Linked DNA regions of Roseateles amylovorans. The protein of the gene in region 1 interacts with the protein of each later gene in a pairwise test. Links are inferred from orthologs where the notes say so. Each region holds a gene or a part of one and is shown on either strand. Other genes may lie near its edges.

Region 1 (3,038 bases):
CAGGTGGCGCGCAGGTGCATCTCACCGCGAGGTGATGCCGTGTGAAATCGTGGATCAGCGATGAGGCCGCGTCATTGCAACGCGGCGAGGCCCGACCGCGAGAGACGAGAGCCCGACAGCCAAAGGCCTGCCGGATCGCTGCTGCCCGGCGAGGTGCTCGAGAGAGGATGAAGAAGCGAGGAGAGGGGCCGCAGACCGCGTGCTTCGGTCTGCGCCAACGCTACTCGTCGAACAACTGCCCGGCCTGCTTCGGCGGCGCGACCCCCAGGTGCCGATAGGCGGCCAGGGTGGCAATGCGTCCGCGCGGCGTGCGCTGCAGGAAGCCTTGCTGGATGAGATAGGGCTCGATCACGTCTTCGATCGTGCCGGGCTCTTCACCGATGGCGGCGGCCACGTTGTCCAGGCCCACCGGGCCGCCGTCGAATCGGTGCACCACGGCTTCCAGCAACTTGCGGTCCATCAGATCGAAGCCTTGGGGATCCACATCCAGCATCGCCAGCGCCTTCTCGGCGATCTGGCGGGTGATGGTGCCGTCGCCCTTGACGTCGGCATAGTCGCGCACCCGGCGCAGCAGCCGGTTGGCGATCCGTGGCGTGCCTCGGGAACGGCGGGCCACCTCGATCGCGCCCTCGGGCTCGATCGGCGCGTTCAGCAGGGCGGCCGAACGTGTGACGATGCGCTGCAACTCGGGCGCGGTATAGAACTCGAGCCGGGCGACGATGCCGAAGCGGTCGCGCAGCGGATTGGTCAGCATGCCGGCCCGGGTGGTCGCGCCGACCAGGGTGAAGGGCTGCAGATCGAGCTTGATGGAGCGGGCGGCGGGGCCCTCGCCGATCATGATGTCGATCTGATAGTCCTCCAGCGCCGGATACAGGATTTCCTCGACCACGGGCGACAGCCGATGGATCTCGTCGATGAACAGCACATCGTTGCGTTCGAGGTTGGTCAGGATGGCGGCCAAGTCCTTGGGCTTCTCCAGCACCGGGCCGCTGGTTTGACGCAGGTTCACGCCCAGTTCGGCAGCCACGATGTGGCTGAGCGTGGTCTTGCCCAGGCCGGGCGGGCCGAACAGCAGGACGTGGTCCAGCGCCTCGCCGCGCTTGCGGGCGGCGCTGATGAAGATTTCCAGCTGCTCGCGGGCCTTGACCTGACCGACGTACTCGTCGAGCAACTTCGGACGCAGCGCGCGCTCGATCGCATCCTCGTTGGGGGAGGCGGGTTGAGCGCTGATCAGTCGCGCTTGCTGGGGCGCGGGCGTGAAGTCGTCGGTCTGGATGCTCATGGCGGGGGCGAATGTGCGGGGCGTGCGGGGCGGCGCATCCCGATCATGACAGGTGCTTCATCGCGAGCTTGATGCCTTCGCTCACGCCGACGTCCGCGGGCAGCGACTTCAGGGCTGCACCGGCTTCCTTGTCGCTGTAGCCGAGCGCGACCAGCGCTTGCAGGATATCGGCATGTGCGTCGTTGGCCACCGACACGGGCAGCGACAGATCCGGGCTGAGCTTGCCCTTGAGTTCGAGCAGCAGGCGTTCGGCGGTTTTCTTGCCGATGCCGGGCACCTTCACCAGGCGGCCGGCTTCTTGTTTGGAGATGGCCTGGGCCAGATCGCCAACCGACATGCCGGACAGCAGCGACAGTGCCATCTTCGGGCCTACGCCGCTGATCTTGATCAGCAGGCGGAAGGTGTGGCGTTCCTCGGGGGTGAGGAAGCCGAACAGCACATGGGCGTCCTCGCGGATGCTCAGGTGGGTCAACAGGGTGGCGCGTTCGCCCAGGCCCGGCAGATTGAAGAAGGTGCTCATCGGCACATCGACCTCATAGCCGACGCCTTGCACATCGATGAGAACCTGCGGGGGCGATTTTTCCGCGATGACGCCGGTGAGTCTGCCGATCATGGGAACGGATTATCGGGGCGCAGGCGACTCGTGGCGCTGCCCACCGCGCGCACCACGGAACGCGCCAGCGCAACAGGTCATGTCGACGGTGTGGCGCGGGCAGAAGGCGCGCATCGATCTACGCCTGGCGACACGGCAGTCGCGGACCGATGGGCAGCCCAAAGAACTGGCCTTCCAGGAGCGCACCGCGCGACACGTCAAGCGGAGCCCATGCCCCGGCTTCGCCGAGTCATCGGGCTCGCCCCCTGAGGGGGCCGCCGCAGGCGGTAGGGGGATGGAGACTTCAGGAGCGCCGAGCGCGACATATCAAGCGGAGCCCATGCCTCGGCTTCGCCGAGTCATCGGACTCGCCCCCTGAGGGGGCCGCCGCAGGCGGTAGGGGGGGATGGAGACGTCAGGAGCGCCGAGCGCGACATATCAAGCGGAGCCCATGCCTCGGCTTCGCCGAGTCATCGGGCTCGCCCCCTGAGGGGGCCGCCGCAGGCGGGAGGGGGATGGAGACTTCAGGAGCGCCGAGCGCGACATATCAAGCGGAGCCCATGCCTCGGCTTCGCCGAGTCATCGGGCTCGCCCCCTGAGGGGGCCGCCGCAGGCGGTAGGGGGGGAGCCTAATTCCTCCCAAAGAGACCGAGCCGCTGCGCCTCGAGGGCGGCTTCGGCGCGCGAGCTCACGTTGAGCTTGCGGTAGATCTGCTTCACATAGTCCGCGATGGTGTGGCGCGACAGGCCCAGCTGCACGCCGATCTCCGGCAGCGTGAAGCCCTTGGCCACGCGCAGCAGCACTTCGGTCTCGCGGTCGGTCAGCGACACCTCATGCAGCACCGCCGCGGCCTGCGGCCGGCGCTGCGAGGTGAAATAGGCGATCACCTTGCGTGCGATCGACGGCGACAGCGGCGGTTCTCCCTGACTGATGCGCTGCAACTGCTCCACCAGCAGCTCCCGCGACTGCTCTTTCAGCAGATAACCGAAGGCACCGGCTTGCAGCGCGGGGAAGAGATGTTCGTCGTCGTCGTGGATGGTGACGATCACCGATTGCACTTCGGGCTGCTTCTCCCGCAGCGCGCTGATGACTTCCACCCCGGAGCCGTCGGGCAGGCCCAGGTCGAGCAGGGCCAGGGTGAAGCGCTGGCTGTTGACCTGCTGC
Region 2 (3,186 bases), 900 kb from region 1 along the record:
CACGGGGGCATCGATCCTGCGGCCGGCGGACTCATGGGCCTATGCCAGCGCGTTCCGGCGCGATCCCCTCGTGCGACGCTCAGCAGGATGGCGATCAAGCCGACGAGATGTGGCGCTGGCCTGAGGGGTGCGGGCCGGACGGTGGACGCGGATCAGGGCTTGGCGGTGTGCCAGACCTGATTGACGCCATCGCCGGTGCGGTCACCGGGTTTGGTGTCCTTGACCCAGAAGTAGAGCGGCTTGCCTTTGTAGGCCCACTGCTTGGCGCCGTCATCGCGGGTGATCAGGGTCCATTCGCCGGCGGGCTTGTCGTCGGCCTTGGCGACGAGTGGGGGCCAGTTCTTGGCGCAGGGGCCGTTGCAGGCGCTCTTGCCGGCGGTGTCCTTGTCGAAGGTGTAGAGCGTCATCTCGTTGGGGCCCACGAGGGCGCCGTCCTTGGCCATGGCGGGGGCCTGCTGTGCGCAGGCCAGGCTGGCGGCGGCCAGGAGGGAGGTGGCGGCGATGAGTCGCAGCGATGTCTTCATGCAGAGTCTCCTTGGGGGTGATTGCAACGACGCGGGCGCTGGGGGGAGGCCAGGGCCGGGGGCCATTGTGTCTGCATCGGCGGATTCGCGCGGATTTGTCCTTGATGGCTCGGGAGTTTCCCGATCCCCGCCCCTCGGGGGGATCGTTTTTGTGATGGTGGGTGGGTAGGATCGTGCGGATTCCAATAGCAACCACTGGATCCGAAGATCCGGACACGAGGAAAGAGGGAACCATGAACTTCACCGACGCCGTCAAGACCTGCTTCAGCAAATACGCCGACTTCACTGGGGTGGCCAGCCGCTCGGAGTACTGGTGGTTCACCTTGTTCATCATTCTGGCGGCGATGGTGACCAGCCTGATCTCCGACAAGCTGGCCGCGGTGCTGTGGGTGGCGATCTTGCTGCCTTCATTCGCGGTGGCGGCACGTCGTCTGCATGACATCGACCGCAGCGGCTGGTGGCAGCTGATCAGTCTGATTCCGCTCATCGGCGGACTGATTCTGCTGTACTGGCTGGTGCAGCCCAGTGGCCCGAACCGTTATGTCGGCGGCGTGGATACGCCCGGCGCATCGGTCTGAGGTCAGGGCTGGAGCGGCGGGCTGCAAGTTCATTCCTCGCTCCATGACAACCGGCGCAAGCCGAGAATCCACGAACAGCAAAGCCGAGCGCAGCGTCGCCGCCTCTCAAGCGGAGCACGGAGATCCGGCTTTGCCGGGCTCCTGCTCGTCCTCCTGGGGGCCGGCGGCAGCCGGTTGGGGACTAACTAACCACCGCTCAGCGAAAAGGCGAGCGCAGCGTCGCCGCCCCTCAAGCGGAGCATGGAGATCCGGCTTTGCCGGGCTCCTGCTCGCCCCCTCGGGGGCCGGCGCCAGCCGGTAGGGGGGGGCCTAGTATGTCCTTCCGCCCTTGAATTGCGCGTGCTGCTTGCGTTGCAGCGTCGTGCTGCGGCTCATGGCCTCGAACGAGACGCGCGCATGCGCATGCATGATCGCGATGCCCAGCGCATCCGCAGCGTCCTTGCCAGGCTCGCCCGGCAGGCCCAGCAGCCGCTGCACCATCGCCTGGATCTGCGCCTTGGCCGCGCCGCCATGACCGGCTATCGCCTTCTTCATCTGCACGGCGGTGTACTCCGAGACGCCCAGGTCGCAGGACACGAGCGCCGTCAGCGCCGCGCCGCGCGCCTGTCCCAACAGCAGGGTCGACTGCGGATTCACATTCACGAAGATGATCTCCACCGCCGCGCAATGCGGCTGGTAGCGCGCCACCACTTCGCGAATGCCGTCATACAGGATCTTGATCCGGCCCGGCAGGTCGCCGGTGGGCACGCCGTTGGTCTTGATCGTGCCGCTGGCGACATACGCCAGCTTCGAGCCTTCCGCGTCGACGACGCCAAAGCCGGTGGTCTGCAACCCGGGATCGATGCCGAGGATTCGCATGATCAGGTCCATCCTCCGAAGTACCAGCGCACCGAATGGAAGAACACCGGCGCCGCAAAGCACATCACCGCAATCCGGTCCAGCAGGCCCACCGCACCGGTGATGGCGCTGCGGTTGCCCCAGGCGTTGATGCCGGCATCCCGCTTGAGCGCCTGCATGACGAAGGTGCCGAAGCTGCCGCAGCCGGCGGCAATGAAGGCCGCGCCCGCCGCCTGACCGACCTTGAACGGCGTGATCCAGTACAGCAACGCTCCCGCCAGCGCGGCGGCAAACGCGCCGATCCACCAGGCCTTCATGGTGAACGAGCGACTGATGCGTCGCGCCACCGGCTTCGCGCGGAACTTGCCGGTGGCCACCGCCTGGGCGATCTGGCCGCACGCCACCACCGCCACCAGGAAGAACAACAGAAAGGCGCCGCGACCCTGGTACTTGGGGATGTCCAGCAGCAGCAGCGCCGGCGCATGCGACAGGCCATAGACGCACACCATGATGCCCCACTGGATCTTCGCATTGCGCTCCAGGAAACGCGCGGGATCATCCGCCAGCGCACTGGCCACCGGAATCGCCAGGAAGCCGTAGACCGGAATGAGCACCGAGAACAGGTCGAAATGACGGGTGCCCACCAACACGTACTGCAGCGGCAGGATGACGAAGAACGCCAGAATCAGGCCCCGATGGTCGGCGCGCCGGGTGTGCAGCAGGGTGATGAACTCGCGGAATGCCAGGAAGGAGAACACGCCGAACAGCAGCGTGGCGCCCACCGGTCCGGACACCCAGGCGGCCCAGAACAGGCAGGCCCCCACCCACACCATGTTGAGTTCATGCCGGAAGCGCGCCCAGCGGGCCTGCCATTCCTCCTGCTCCTCTTCCGGGCGCTCTCGCAGCGACCACAGCACCGAACCGATGCTCACCAGGATCAGCATGCCGAACAGCACCACGAACAGGAAGGCGACCTGTTCGCTGGTGGACAAGGTCTTGAGCCACCTCATTCCTTCCACCCTCCGGGACGCAACGCCATCACGGCCGCGCGGGCGCGTTCCAGAAAGGCGCGCTTGTCCTCGCCTGGCTCGATCCGCATCGGCTCACCGAAGGTGACGGTGCACAGGATCGGCACCGGCACGACCTCGCCCTTGGGCATGACGCGCTGGACGTTGTCGATCCAGGTGGGGATCAGCTCCACATCGGGGAATTGCTCTGACAAATGGAAGAGTCCTGCCTTGAAGGCC

What was found.
Region 2: the proteins of ruvA (region 1) and ruvC interact in binary tests that used the Escherichia coli proteins (3 or more experiments, as listed by UniProt). The link is inferred for Roseateles amylovorans from one-to-one orthologs.

The regions. Positions count from the first base shown.
Region 1 is NZ_CP104562.2:5,750,924-5,753,961, reverse strand. Bases 111-2,834 are described here. They hold ruvA (Holliday junction branch migration protein RuvA), read right to left. Parts: upstream 1,896-2,834; coding sequence 1,326-1,895; downstream 111-1,325. Other genes in these bases: N4261_RS23815 (response regulator), read right to left, coding at 2,504-2,834; ruvB (Holliday junction branch migration DNA helicase RuvB), read right to left, coding at 221-1,282. Outside these bases: more of N4261_RS23815, read right to left, coding at 2,835-3,038. UniProt on the Escherichia coli protein: The RuvA-RuvB-RuvC complex processes Holliday junction (HJ) DNA during genetic recombination and DNA repair.
Region 2 is NZ_CP104562.2:4,847,266-4,850,451, reverse strand. The notes cover bases 187-3,058. They hold ruvC (crossover junction endodeoxyribonuclease RuvC), read right to left. Parts: upstream 1,961-3,058; coding sequence 1,412-1,960; downstream 187-1,411. Other genes in these bases: N4261_RS20110 (lysophospholipid acyltransferase family protein), read right to left, coding at 2,946-3,058; N4261_RS20115 (phosphatidate cytidylyltransferase), read right to left, coding at 1,963-2,949; N4261_RS20125 (DUF805 domain-containing protein), read left to right, coding at 758-1,102; N4261_RS20130 (COG4315 family predicted lipoprotein), read right to left, coding at 187-524. Outside these bases: more of N4261_RS20130, read right to left, coding at 153-186; more of N4261_RS20110, read right to left, coding at 3,059-3,186.